2 regions of the Stenotrophomonas sp. Steno-Z1 genome follow, and region 2 is predicted to be linked to the other one. Evidence: riboswitches for the same ligand, from Rfam matches in the RefSeq annotation. Region 2 holds a riboswitch; the other holds the start of a gene.
The links. A riboswitch is a leader RNA that binds a small molecule or an ion and turns the genes downstream of it on or off. The one in region 2 is predicted to bind glycine.
Positions count from the first base shown of each region.

Region 1: another riboswitch for glycine. It lies ahead of AC06FD_RS12975 (trimeric intracellular cation channel family protein); the one in region 2 lies ahead of gcvP (aminomethyl-transferring glycine dehydrogenase).

Region 1 is NZ_JBWJPB010000004.1:108,461-115,609, forward strand. Features, by position in the region: gene AC06FD_RS12945 (NYN domain-containing protein) at 1-306, opposite strand, end outside; gene AC06FD_RS12950 (NAD(P)/FAD-dependent oxidoreductase) at 469-1,788, shown strand; gene AC06FD_RS12955 (hypothetical protein) at 1,785-1,925, opposite strand; gene AC06FD_RS12960 (nuclear transport factor 2 family protein) at 1,985-2,431, opposite strand; gene AC06FD_RS12965 (hypothetical protein) at 2,463-2,897, opposite strand; gene AC06FD_RS12970 (GIY-YIG nuclease family protein) at 3,011-3,283, opposite strand; glycine riboswitch at 3,328-3,422, shown strand; glycine riboswitch at 3,431-3,522, shown strand; gene AC06FD_RS12975 (trimeric intracellular cation channel family protein) at 3,614-4,231, shown strand; gene AC06FD_RS12980 (MdtA/MuxA family multidrug efflux RND transporter periplasmic adaptor subunit) at 4,449-5,603, shown strand; gene AC06FD_RS12985 (MdtB/MuxB family multidrug efflux RND transporter permease subunit) at 5,600-7,149, shown strand, end outside.
Region 2 is NZ_JBWJPB010000001.1:431,135-438,283, forward strand. Features, by position in the region: gene gcvP (aminomethyl-transferring glycine dehydrogenase) at 1-2,883, opposite strand, end outside; glycine riboswitch at 2,972-3,073, opposite strand; gene AC06FD_RS01765 (multidrug effflux MFS transporter) at 3,353-4,576, shown strand; gene AC06FD_RS01770 (siderophore-interacting protein) at 4,740-5,633, shown strand; gene AC06FD_RS01775 (hypothetical protein) at 5,713-6,105, shown strand; gene AC06FD_RS01780 (M2 family metallopeptidase) at 6,637-7,149, opposite strand, start outside.

The DNA.
Region 1 (7,149 bases), on a different contig from region 2:
ATCGCTGGAGACAATCGCAAAGCCATCCAGGCTGCGTGCGTAGAGCATGTCCATCGCATCGATCACCATCGCCATGTCCGAGGCATTCTTGCCACGGCTGTAGGCGAACTGCTGGATGGGGCGGATCGCGTACTCGTGCAGCACCGACTCCCAGCCTTTCAGCCGCGGGCTCTTCCAGTTGCCGTAGGCACGGCGCACGTTGGCCACGCCGTAGCGGGCCACTTCGGCCAGCACCACGTCGATCTTGGACGAGGGTGCGTTGTCGGCATCGATCAACAGGGCGATGCGCTTTTCCGGTTCGGTCATGTCGGCCTCCACAGCGAATGGACACGGCCACCGGCAAGCGCGATGGCCCCTGAACCCAGTATCTGTCATCGGCGTGAATACCCTGCTTCACGTGCGACGATAGGTCGCGTCGACCATGAACCCATGGGGCCGGACGGCCGGCCCCCGCCAAGGAGTCCTTGCATGACCCGCGATCCCCTGCCCCACTTGGTCATCATCGGTGGTGGTTTCGCCGGCCTTTGGGCCACCCGCGCCCTGGCCAACGCGCCTGTCCGCATCACCCTGGTGGATCGCCGCAACCACCACCTGTTCCAACCGCTGCTGTACCAGGTCGCCACCGCCGGCCTGTCAGCGCCGGATATCGCCGCACCGCTGCGCCACATCCTCGGCGAGCAGCGCAACGTGGAAGTGCGCCTCGGCGAAGTGACGTCGATCGACAAACACGCCCGCCAGATCACCCTGGCCGACGGCAGCCAGCTTGGCTATGACACCTTGATGCTGTGCACCGGCGCCACCCACGCCTACTTCGGCCACGACGAATGGGCCGCCGATGCGCCCGGCCTGAAGACCCTGGACGATGCGATCGCGCTGCGCCGCAAACTGCTGCTGGCCTTCGAGCGCGCCGAAGCCGAACCGGACCCCGCACGCAAGGCGGCATGGCTGAGCTTCGCCGTGGTGGGGGGTGGCCCCACCGGCGTGGAGCTGGCCGGCACCCTGGCCGAGATCGCCCGCCACACCCTGCGCAACGAGTTCCGCCATATCGACCCGGCCAGCGCCAAGGTGCGCCTGGTGGAAGCGGGCCCCCGCGTGCTGTCCACCTTCCCGGAGGTGCTCTCGCTGAAGGCACGCCGCCAGCTGGAAAAGCTGGGCGTGGAAGTGCTCACCGGCACGCCGGTCAGCGACATCAACGGCGACGGCTTCCAGCTGGGCAACCAGTTCGTTCCGGCGCGCACCGTGGTGTGGGCCGCCGGTGTCGCGGCCTCGCCGTTGGCACGCACGCTGGAGGTGCCGCTGGACCGCGCCGGCCGCGTGCCGGTGCAGCCGGACCTGACCCTGGAGGGCTACCCGGACGTCTTCGTCGCCGGTGACCTGGCCGCGCTCAGCCAGGCCGACGGCAAGCCGGTGCCGGGGGTGGCCCCGGCCGCCAAGCAGATGGGCAAGCACGTGGCCGCGATCATCCGTGCGCGGCTGGAAAACAAACCGGCGCCGGGCCCGTTCAAGTACCAGGATTTCGGCAACCTGGCCACGATCGGGCGCATGGCGGCCATCGTGCACCTGGGCAAGCTGCAGCTGTCCGGCGTGCTGGCCTGGTGGTTCTGGCTGGCCGCGCACGTGTTCTTCCTGATCGGTTTCCGCAACCGCATCGTGGTGCTGCTCAACTGGGCGGTGGCGTACTGGAGCTACCAGCGCAGCGCGCGGATCATTTTCGGGGATGACCGGGAGGACCGGCGCGCACGAGCGCCGGCCCCACAGGTGGAAGCTGACACGACACCACCCCGCTAGCGCTGCGGCGCCGCTGCATGGGGCGCCGCGCGGGCGTCGTCCCAGCCCTCGGCATTGCGCAGACCCCAGACTCCTTTCCCATCGGCCACGCGTTTGACGAAGTAGTCGTAGCGCACCTCCGGCCGCGTCTGCAGCACGGCATCGAGCTCGTTTGGCCCGAATCGATACCCCGACTCAGTGGCGGGGTGCGTCGTCGTCACTTGGCTGTTGCCTTGGGCTTGCTGTACCACAGCGCATTGACGATGACCCAGCGCTCGCCGAACCGGCCCATGTGGAAGTAGTCCACGAACCACGGCGTTTCCAGCCGCACCGAGGCGGCGTTGCCGGTAACGTCGAGCAGCGTGCAGCGGCGGTTCCACTGGTCCTTGGGGGTTTTCAACGCGCCCTGCCGGGTGAGTTCAACCAGCTCCTCCTTCGACATCCGGCGCAGGCCGAGGCGCTCATCCGGGGTATCGCCGAGGATCGCGCGCTTGGCCAGGTCCGGGTGCAGCGAGCGCGCCACGCGGGCCGGGTCACCCTCGAGCTGGCCGTCCACGTAGTCCAGGCAGGTGGCTTCAATCGCGGCACGCGTGCCGGGATCGATGACGGGGGCGGCAGGGTTCGTAGCGCCGGCAACGGCGAGCAGCAGGGCAAGCGGGGTCATCGCAGGGTGTCCCTCGGGTAGGTGGAGCAGCTCAGTCCTCGCGGAACAGCGCCAGTTCGGTCAGGCCCAGCTGCAGGTAGGTGAAGGCGGCGGCTTCGTCGCTCATCAGCCCGCCCACCGGCCGGCGGTCCAGCCAGGCGGTGATCGTCGCGTTGTGCAGTTTCACCGCGTCGGCCATCGCCTCCTTGCTCGCCTGGCTTTCCGCGTCCTGCATCCCTTCGCGGATGGCGTCGTCGCAGATGCCCCAGTACTCGGCCAGCGGCATGATGCCCCGGAGTTCGACTGGCACGTGGGTGGGATCGAGGCGAATGCGCGCGCGCTCCACGGCATCGGCGGCGAGCCTGGCGCGGAATGCGTCGGCGGTGCCGCTCTCGCCGTGACGCAGCGCTGGCGAGTACGCCGCCGTCGCTGCGGGTGGCGCGTCGTCCCGGCCCGGCGACCGGCGCAGGGCCGGTGGGCGGGACATGGCCGCGCGCAGCCAGGCAAGCCGTCTGCGATGGAGATCGAACATCCCGGTTCCCTCCGCGTGGTGGCCGATTGTGGCCTACCTCGCAGCCCCCAACCAGTACCGACGCACCCTCAGGACGAGGTGTCTGCCGCCTGCAACCAGGCCAGTTTGCGCGCGCGTGGCTGGCGCTTGAGCTGCCATTCGGCCCGGGAGGCGGCCGCCCGGTCCGGATAGGCGCGCATGGCCAGCAGCTTCAGCGGCGGGTTGGCGCGCGTGTACCTGGCCCCCTTGCCGGCCAGGTGGGCCTGGAAGCGCGCGTCCACGTCGTTGCTGATGCCGGCGTAGTAGCTGCCATTGCGGCATTCCAGCAGGTAGACGTACCAGGGGGCGGGTTCAGCGGGCATACCGGGATTATCCACCGGGGCGCGGCCGCTGGCTGCTAGAATCCGCCCCGGATGCAGGAGAGAGGTGCCACGCTGGCACCCGCCGAAGGCGCAGGCTCCCATAATCGCTCAGGCCGGTGGCTCGATACGCCACCAACCATGCATGCAGTACGCCGATCTGGAGAGAGGTCTTCAATGACCCGCCGAAGGGGCACGTGGCCTTGGCCACTGAACTCTCAGGCAAAAGGACAGCGGGAGCGGCAACGGTTTCCCCACCCCACGCCAGTGCCCTGCGCTGGCGTGCCGGGTGCGTGTTGCCGTCCCCCGCCTGACGCGTCCGGATGCTCTCCCATGCTGCTCTCCCTGATCTACCTCATCGCCATCTCCGCCGAAGCCATGACCGGCGCGCTCTCCGCCGGGCGCCGACGCATGGACCTGTTCGGCGTGGTCATCATCGCCTGCGTCACCGCACTGGGCGGAGGCTCGCTGCGCGACATCGTGCTGGGCCACTACCCGCTGGGCTGGGTGAAGCACCCGGAGTACTTGGGGTTCACCATCTGCGCGGCCTTGATCGCCACCTGGGTGGCGCGCTGGATGCACCACTTCCGCCGCACGTTCCTGGTATTGGATGGACTGGGGCTGATCTGTTTCACCCTGATCGGCTGTGCGGTGGCGCGCGATGCCGGCCACGCCGCGCCGATCGTGCTGATCGCGGGCATGTTGACCGGCGCCTTCGGCGGCGTGCTGCGCGATGTGCTGTGCAATGAGGTGCCGCTGATCTTCCAGAAGGAACTGTATGCGGTGATCACGCTGTTCACCGGTGCGGCGTACCTGGGCCTGCTGGAGCTGGGCGTATCGCTCAACGCGGCCACGCTGTGGTGCCTGGGCGGTGGCTTCCTGCTGCGCCTGCTGGCGATCCACTTCAAGTGGGAAATGCCGAAGTTCGTGTACCGCGACGAGGTGCATTGAACGGCACGTTCAATGCACTCTTCCATGACCAAGGTCATGTGAACGCAACGGGCCTCTCGCGGTACCATGGCGCCCCCGCCCCTCCCGGGACGGCATCCAGCCACGCTGCGGCATTCGACCAGCGGCCCCGCCAGACAACCCCCATTTCGCCTCACCTGCCCCCACGGGCCGGTACACCATGGACGCGCCGGCTGTTGGGCTTGCGCGCAGGATGCCCATGTCTGCTTCGCCGCCGCGCCGCCGTCTGTTGAAACCGCTGTTGGTCCTGGCCGTGCTGGCCGCCGCCGTGATCGCCTGGCGGGCCCTGTCGCCCGCCCCCGCCGCCGATCCCGCGCCTGCCGCCAACGCCACCCCGGTGCGCGTGGCCACGGTGGTGCGCGACGACCTGGTGGTGCGCCTGAAGGCACTGGGCACGGTCACCCCGTTGCACACGGTGAGCCTGCGCAGTCGCGTGGATGGCGAGCTGCTGCGGCTGTCCTTCCGCGAGGGTGAACACGTCAAGGCCGGCGACCTGATTGCCGAGATCGACCCGCGCCCGTACCAGGTGGCGCTGGCGCGTGCGCTGGGCACCCAGCAGCAGAACCTGGCCGAACTGGACAACGCGCAGACCCAGCTCAACCGTTACAGCGAACTGCAGGCCAGGCACTTCGTCTCCGCGCAGGACCTGAGCGACCAGCAGAGCAAGGTGCGCCAGCTGCAGGGCCGGCGCCAGACCGACCAGGCCGCGGTGGATGAAGCCCGCCTGCAGCTGCAGTACACCCGCATCACCGCGCCGGTGGCCGGGCGCATGGGCCTGCGCAACGTGGACGTGGGCAACCTGGTGCGCAGCAGCGACAGCGAACCGTTGGCCACCATCACCCAGACCACGCCGATCAGCGTGCTGTTCACCGTGCCCGAGCCGGACCTGCCGGCCGTGGTGGCGGCCGTGCGCGCCACGCCCGACCTCACCGTGGAAGCATGGGACCGCGAGGAGCGCACGGCGCTGGGCGACGGCGTGCTCGCCAGCCTGGACAACCGCATCGATACCGCCACCGGCACGCTGAAGCTGCGCGCGCAGTTCGCCAACGCCGACGAGGCGCTGTTCCCCAACCAGTTCGTCAACATCCGCCTGCAGGTCAGCAGCAGCGATGCGGTGGTGATCCCCAATGCCGCCGTGCAGTTCGGCAGCAAGGGCAGCTATGTGTACGTGATTGCCCCGGACAACACCTCGCACCTGCGCAACGTGGTGCTGGGCCCGGCCGATGGCGAGCGCGTGTCGGTACGCGACGGCCTCAAGGCCGGCGAGCGGGTGGTGGTGGAAGGCATCGACGGCCTGCGCGAAGGCGCCAAGGTGGAGGTGGTCAGCCAGGATCCGCCGCGGACCGGCGCATGAACCTGTCGCGCGTCTTCATCGAGCGCCCGGTGGCCACCACGCTGCTGATGGTGGCACTGCTGCTGTCCGGCGCGATGGCCTACCGGCTGCTGCCGGTGGCGGCGCTGCCGCAGGTGGACTACCCGATCATCCAGGTCACCACGCTGTACCCCGGCGCCAGCCCGGGGGTAACCACCAGCGCAGTGACCGCGCCGCTGGAGCGCCAGCTCGGGCAGATTCCCGGGCTGAAGCAGATGTCCTCCACCAGCTCGGGCGGCGCCTCGGTGATCACCCTGCAGTTCTCGCTGGAGGTCGCGCTCGGCGTAGCCGAGCAGGAAGTACAGGCGGCCATCAACGCCGCCGACAGCTTCCTGCCCGACGACCTGCCGGTGCCGCCGGTGTACCGCAAGGTCAACCCGGCCGACACCCCGATCCTGACCCTGGCGGTGACCTCGCAGGGGCTGTCGCTGCCGCAGGTGCACGACCTGGTGGACACGCGCATGGCCCAGCGCCTGTCGCAGCTGCCGGGCGTGGGCTTGGTCAGCCTGGCCGGCGGGCAGCGCCCGGCAGTACGCATCCAGGTGAACCCGTCGGCGCTGGCCGCCAACGGGCTGAGCATGGCCAGCATCCGCACCGCGATCGGGGCGGCCAACGTCAACATGCCCAAGGGCAGCTTCGACGGCCCCACCCGCGCGATCATGCTCGATGCCAACGATCAGATGCGTTCGGTGGCCGAATACCAGGCGCTGATCCTGGCCTACAAGGACGGCGCCCCGCTGCGGCTGGGCGATGTGGCCACGATTGAACACGGCGCGGAAAACCGCCAGCTGGCCGCGTGGTCGGGCACCACGCCCGCGGTCCTGATCAACATCCAGCGCCAGCCCGGGGCCAACGTGATCGCGGTGGTGGACCAGGTGCGTGCACTGCTGCCGCAGTTGCAGGCCTCGCTGCCCAAGGGCGTGGACGTGGCGGTGCTGAGCGATCGCACCGAATCGATCCGCGCCTCGATCCGCGGGGTGCAGCACGAGCTGCTGATCGCCATCGCGCTGGTGGTGATGGTCACCTTCGTGTTCCTGCGCAACCTGCCGGCCACGATCATTCCCAGCATCGCGGTGCCGCTGTCGCTGGTGGGCACCTTCGGGGTGATGCTGCTGGCCGGGTTCTCGCTCAACAACCTCACGCTGATGGCGCTGACCATCGCCACCGGTTTCGTGGTGGACGATGCGATCGTGATGCTGGAAAACATCGCCCGCCACATCGAGCGCGGCGCCACGCCGATGCAGGCCGCGCTGAAAGGCGCCCGGCAGATCGGCTTCACATTGATCTCGCTGACCCTGTCGCTGATCGCGGTGCTGATCCCGCTGCTGTTCATGGCCGACGTGGTGGGCAAGCTGTTCCACGAGTTCGCGATCACCCTCGCGGTGGCGATCGGCATCTCGCTGCTGGTCTCGCTGACGCTGACGCCGATGATGTGCGCGCGACTGCTCAAGGCCGGGCATGCCACCCGCCGTGATGCCGACGGCCAGGAATCGGCGCAGCAGGGCGACCCGTTCGACCGCGTGGTGGC
Region 2 (7,149 bases):
GCCCTCGTCTTCCTTGTACGCATCCACCGGGATGCACGCACACATCACGTTCTTGTCGCCGTACACGTTGTCCACGCGCGCCACCGGCGGCCAGTACTTCTGCTGGCGCAGGCTCGCCAGCGGGAAGGCCGCCAGCTCGCGCGGGTAGGCGTGCGCCCACTCGCTGGCCGACACCGCGGTGGCGGTGTGCGGGGCGTGCTTGAGCGGGTTGTCCTCGCGGTCCAGGCGGCCGTCCTCGATCGCGGCAATCTCTTCGCGGATCTGGATCATCGCGTTGATGAAGCGGTCCAGCTCGTGCAGCGATTCGCTCTCGGTCGGTTCCACCATCAGCGTGCCGGCGACCGGGAAGCTCAGGGTCGGGGCATGGAAGCCGAAATCGATCAGGCGCTTGGCCACGTCCTCGGCGCCGATGCCGGAGGTCTTCTCCAGCGGTCGCACGTCCAGGATGCACTCGTGCGCCACCAGCCCGTTGCGGCCGGTGTACAGGGTCTTGAAGTGCGGGGCCAGGCGCTTGGCGATGTAGTTGGCGTTGAGCAGCGCGACCTGGGTCGCCTTGCGCAGGCCGGCGGTGCCCATCAGGGTGATGTACATCCAGCTGATCGGCAGGATCGAGGCGCTGCCGAAGCTGGCCGCGCTGACCATGCCGACATCGCCTTCGCCGCCCAGCACCTTGGGCAGGAACGGGGCGAGGTGCGACTTGACCGCACACGGGCCGACGCCCGGGCCGCCGCCGCCGTGCGGGATGCAGAAGGTCTTGTGCAGGTTCAGGTGCGACACGTCCGAGCCCCACTTGCCGGGCTTGGCCACGCCGACCAGGGCGTTCATGTTGGCGCCGTCGGTGTACACCTGGCCACCGTGCTTGTGCACGATCTCGCAGATGTCCACCACCTCTTCCTCGAACACGCCGTGCGTGGACGGGTAGGTGATCATCAGCGCGGCCAGGCGGTCGCTGTACTTCTCCGCATTGACGCGGATGTCATCCAGGTCGACGTTGCCGTTGGCATCGGTCTTGGTCACCACGACCTTCATGCCGCACATCTGCGCCGAGGCCGGGTTGGTGCCGTGCGCCGAATCCGGAATCAGGCAGACATCGCGGTGGCCTTCGCCGCGCGAGCGGTGATAGGCGCGGATCGCCAGCAGGCCGGCGTACTCGCCCTGCGCGCCGGAGTTCGGCTGCAGGCTCACAGCGTCATAGCCGGTGCACTCCACCAGCATCGCTTCCAGCCCGTCGATCAGTTCCTTGTAGCCGGTGGCCTGGTCGGCCGGGGCCAGCGGGTGGATGTTGGCGAACTCCGGCCAGGTCACCGGGATCATCTCGGCGGTGGCGTTGAGCTTCATGGTGCAGCTGCCCAGCGGGATCATGGTGCGATCCATCGCCAGGTCCTTGTCCGCCAGCGAACGCAGGTAACGCAGCAGTTCGTGCTCGCTGTGGTGGGTGTTGAACACCGGGTGGGTCAGGAAGGCGCTGGTGCGCACCAGGCCGGCCGGCAGTGCATCGGCGGTGGCCGCATCGAGCGCCTCCACATCGACGCTGGCACCGAACAGCTCGCCCAGCGCGATGATGTCGGCGCGGGTGGCGGTTTCATCCAGGCTGATGCCGACCGCGTCGCTGTCGATCGCGCGCAGGTTGATGCGCGCGGCCGCGGCCTTGGCGTGGATCGCCTTGGCGTCGATGCCCTTGACGTGCAGGGTGTCGAAGAAGTGCTCGCCCACGTTGACGCCGGCGCCGCGCAGTGCCGCGGCCAGGATCGCGGCCAGGCGATGGGTGCGGCGGGCGATGCGGGTCAGGCCGTCCGGGCCGTGGTAAACGGCATACATCGAGGCCATCACCGCCAGCAGCACCTGCGCGGTGCAGATGTTGGAGGTGGCCTTCTCGCGACGGATGTGCTGCTCGCGCGTCTGCAGGGTGAGGCGGTAGGCAGGATTGCCCTGCGCATCCACCGACACGCCGATCAGGCGGCCCGGCATCGAGCGCTTGTAGGCGTCGCGGCAGGCCATGAAGGCGGCATGTGGGCCGCCGAAACCGAACGGCACGCCGAAACGCTGCGAGTTGCCGACCACGATGTCCGCGCCCCATTCGCCGGGCGCGGCGATCAGGGTCAGGGCGAGCAGATCGGTGGCCACGGCCACCAGGCCGCCACGCGCGTGCACGGCGTCGGCCAGTGCCTTGTAGTCGCCGATATGGCCGAAGGTGTCCGGGTACTGCAGCAGAACGCCGTAGGCTTCGGCGTCCATCGCCTCGGCCGGGGTGCCCACGCGCAGCACGATGCCGAGCGGTTCCGCGCGGGTGCGCAGCAGTTCCAGCGTCTGCGGGTGCACGGCGTCGTGCACGAAGAAGGTGTCGGACTTGCTCTTGGCCGAGCGCTTGGCCAGGGTCATCGCTTCGGCGGCGGCGGTGGCTTCATCCAGCAGCGAGGCGTTGGCGATCTCCATGCCGGTCAGATCGGCGCACAGGGTCTGGAAGTTGATCAGCGCTTCCATGCGGCCCTGCGAAATCTCGGCCTGGTACGGGGTGTAGGCGGTGTACCACGCCGGGTTCTCCAGCACGTTGCGCAGGATGACGTTCGGGGTGAGCGTGCCGTAGTAGCCCTGGCCGATGAAGGTGCGGAACACCTGGTTCTTGTCGGCGATGGCGCGGATCTTGGCCAGCGCCTGCACTTCGGTCAGCGACTCGGGCAGGTCCAGCGGTGCCGGCGACTTGATCCCGGCCGGGACGATCGCATCGGTCAGCGCGTCCAGCGAGCCGTGGCCGACCACGTCGAGCATCTGCGCGATTTCGGCGTCGTTGGGGCCGATGTGGCGTTCGACGAACGCGTGGCTGTGTTCAAGCTCGCGCAGGGTAGGGGCACGCTGGGCGGAGGTATTCGGGGACATGGCTGGCATCTCGGAGAGTGGGCACGCACGTTCGGAAGGCGGCCGGGTCGAGGTGCTTCGCAGACGCGCGCGAACCACCGGACCTTGCGGTCTTCCTGGGTGCCCCTCTGTCCTTTTGCCTGAGAGTTTAAAAGCGCGCATCTGCGTGCTTCGTGCCCCTTCGGCGCCGGCAGTGGCCGGTCTCTCCAGAGTTTTGCTGCGGGTGGTATCGGGCCTGAGCGATTACGGGCGTTGCGCCTTCGGCAGCGGGTGTCCGCTTCTCCCACCATGGTGCCCGGCGATTATAGCCCAGCGTCCCCGCCGGCAACGGCCTTATGGCACATGAATGAGGGCCGCCGGAGCTGCGTCGATGGCCTTGTCGGCATGGTGCCGGGGCCGGCAAAGGCCTATGATGGCCGGATCCTCGTATTCATCTGGCGCCGCCCGTTCCGGGCTGGCGCCCGCCGTGCGTTCACGCATGGCCCAGACGGAAGACCGCATGACGCCCGCCTCGCCCTCGACCCGCCGCCTGGCCCTGCTGCTCGCAGGCCTGGCGATGTTCGGTCCGTTCTCCATCGACACCATTTTCCCGGCCTTCCTGCTGCTCGGCGAGCGCATGCAGGTCGACCAGGTGGCGGTGCAGCAGACCATCAGCGTGTACCTGCTGTTCTATGGCCTGATGAGCCTGGCCCACGGCCCGTTGTCCGATGCGTTCGGGCGCAGGCGGGTGATCATCGGTGGGCTGGTGCTGTTCATCGGTGCCTCGATCGGCTGCGCGCTGTCGCGCGACATGACCACGCTGCTGGTGTTCCGCGCCCTGCAGGGCGTCACCGCGGGGGTCGGGGTGATCGTCGGCCGCGCGGTGATCCGCGACCTCTACCACGGGGCCGACGCGCAGCGGCTGATGAGCCAGGTGTCGATGATCTTCGGCGTCGCCCCGGCGATCGCGCCGATCATCGGCGGCTGGATACTGCTCGGCGGCGGCGACTGGCCGCTGATCTTCTGGTTCCTGGTGCTGTTCGGCGTGGTCCTGCTGCTCGCCACCGGCAAGTGGCTGCCGGAAACCCACCCGGTGGAGGCGCGCACGCCGCTGTCGATGCGCGAACTGCTGCGCAGCTATGTGCGGATGGGCTCCAACCCGCGCCTGCTGCGCCTGGCCGCCGCCGGTGCATTCAATTTCTCCGGCATCTTCCTGTACATCGCCTCGGCGCCGGTGTTCGTGATGCAGCACCTCAAGCTGGGCGAGGGCGGCTTTGCGTGGCTGTTCATTCCCACCATTGGCGGCATGACGATGGGCTCGTTCCTGTCCGGTCGCATGGCCGGGCGCCTCACCGCGCAGCGCCAGATCGCGATCGGCTTCGGCCTGTGCGCGGTGTCGGCGCTGCTCAACCTGGGCTACGTGTTCTCGGTGCCGCAGATCATGCTGCCGTGGGCCGTGCTGCCGATCTTCCTCGGCGGCGTCGGCATGGCGCTGATCTTCCCGATCCTGGCGCTGGCGGTGCTGGACATGTACCCGCACCAGCGCGGGTTGGCCTCGTCGATGCAGATGTTCATCCAGTTGATGATCAACACCGTGGTGGCCGGCGTGGTCTCGCCGCTGCTCAGCGCCAGGCCGGTGCATCTGGCGCTGGGTTACGCCGGCTTCTTCGCCATCGGCGCCTCGTTCTGGTACTGGGAACGGCACCGCGAGCGGCGTCGCGACGTGCTCACCCCGATCGAGTAAGCCGTGTGCACGCCACGCGTGCGCGCCGTGCACGCGTGGCGAGGCCGGCATTGCCACGCCGCGGCACCGGCGTATCCTGTGCGCTCGCCAGCCAGTTCGTGTACCACGACAGCCAATACGCTCCCCTGCGGACCCCGTGTCCGCCGCACTCCAGGGTGATTGCATGGCTGCACAGCCGACCTACCGCCTGTTCGACGTCGCGCTCAAGCAGCGCACCGTCCTCTCCCCGTCGCTGACCCGCATGGTCTTTGCCGCGCCCGACGTGGCCAACATGAAGACCGAGGGGCCTGACCAGCGCATCAAGGTGTTTTTCCCGTTGCCCGGCCAGGAGGCGCCCGACGTGCCGCAGGGCGCGGACTGGTACGCCCGCTACCGCGCGCTCCCCGAGGGCGAGCGCGCGCCGATGCGCACCTACACCCTCCGTGCGCTGCGCCCCGAACTGGGCGAGGTGGACGTCGATTTCGTCCTGCACGGCGAGACCGGCCCCGCATCGCGCTGGGCCATGCACGCCCGCATCGGCGACCGCATCGGCCTGCTGGCGCCGGACGCGCAGGTGGCCGAAAGCAGCCAGGGCTGCGAATGGAAGCCGCCGGCCGGCGTGCGACGCGTCCTGCTGGTGGCCGACGACACCGCATTGCCGGCCGTGGCCGGGATCCTCGAGGCGCTGGCGCAGTGGCCGCATCCGCCGCAGGTGCAGGCGTTCCTGGAAGTGCAGCACGAGGCGGACGTGCTGCCGCTGGCGGCCCCGCTGGGGGCGCAGTTGTTCTGGCTGGTACGCGAGGGCGCCGCACACGGGCAGCGGCTGCAGGAGGCGGTGCGCGCGCGGATCGGGTCCGCCGCAACCCGCAGCGCCGACCAGACGCTGGCCGAGATCGATATCGACCAGGACATCCTCTGGGAGCAGGCCAGTGCCGAAGCCACCGGCCTGTACGCCTGGGTGGCAGGGGAGGCCGGCGCGGTGATGGCCATCCGCCGCCACCTGGTGAAGGACTGCGGCATCGACAAACGGTCCATCACGTTCATGGGCTATTGGCGCCACGGCAAGGTCCTCGACTGAGCCGTCAGGGCCAGCATCGGCGGGCCCGCCAGGGCCCGTGCGGTATCCTTGGCACTTTGCCGCAGTCCGGATTTCCCCCATGTCCACCACCTCCAAACTGCGCCGCGACATCCGCCGGCGCCGCGAAACCCAGGCCGCCAACCGCGAGCAGGCCAACGCCACGCCGGTTGAACCGCATGCGGAACTGCGCGACCAGCAGCGCACGCTGCTGGCCGGCATCGTCCGCCGGGATGGCGAGTGGGTGCTGGGCATGGATGGCCGCATCGCCGGCCAGACCCCCAGTGCAGCGCGGGTGCTGGCCTTGATCATGCAGGCCGCCGAACTGCACGAACGTGAAGGCACGCCGGTGCGACTGGTGTATTCCGATGCCTTGAAGGATGCCGCGCATGCCGAAGCAACGGCCGACGGCAAGGATTTCGAGCAGTTCAAGGTGGAGCTTGCCGCCAGCCTGAAGCGCCCGGCGCATTCCTGAGCGGGCGCCACGCGACGCGTGGGTGCTTTTCGTGCCGATGCGGATGACGTCTGAGGCCTGACGTGCGTTGCGCATTGCACGTTGCCGAGCATGGCTCGGCACTACAGATTCGATAGCACCCGTAGAGCCACGCCATGCGTGGCTGCTTTTCGTGCCGATGACGTCTGAGGCCTGACGTACGGTGCGGGTTGCGCGTTGCCGAGCATGGCTCGGCACTACAGATTCGATAGCACCGTAGAGCCACGCCATGCGTGGCTGCCTTTCGCGCCGATGCCGATGACGTCTGACGTCCGACGTCCGACGTCTGAGGCCTGACGTGCGTTGCGCTTTGCATGTTGCCGAGCATGGCTCGGCACTACAGATTCGATAGCACCCGTAGAGCCACGCCATGCGTGGCCGCCTTTCGCGCCGATGCCGATGACGTCTGAGGCCTGCCGTGCATTGCGCGTTGCCAAGCATGGCTCGGCACTACCGATCGAAAAAAAGCCGGCGCTTGGGCCGGCTTTTTGGATCATCGACGTGCGCGAACGGTCAGCGTGCCGCTGCTGCCGCCGCTGCCGGCTTGGCCGCCGCGGTCGCGCCCGGGGCCTTCCAGCCGCACATCTGGCCCTGGTTCTGCTGCTTGAGCCACTCGTTGACCGGGGTGAAGTACTCGATCATCGGGCCGGCATCGAGCTTGTCGCCGCCGGTGATCTCACGCAGCGTGGCCTGCCACGGCTGGCTGGCGCCCTTGCTCAGCATCGCCCAGAACTTCTGCCCGGCTTCCTTGTTGCCGTAGAAGCTGCACTGGTGCAACGGCCCCTTGTAGCCGGACGCATCGCACAGGCCCTTGTAGAACTGGAACTGCAGGATCCGCGCCAGGAAGTAGCGGGTGTACGGGGTGTTGCCCGGCACGTGGTACTTGGCGCCCGGGTCGAAGAACTCTTCGCCGCGTGCGCTGGCCGGGGCCACGCCCTGGTACTTGGCCTTCAGCTCCCACCACGCCTGGTTGTAGTGGTCCGGTGTGATCGAGCCATCGAACACGCCCCAGCGCCAGCGGTCGAT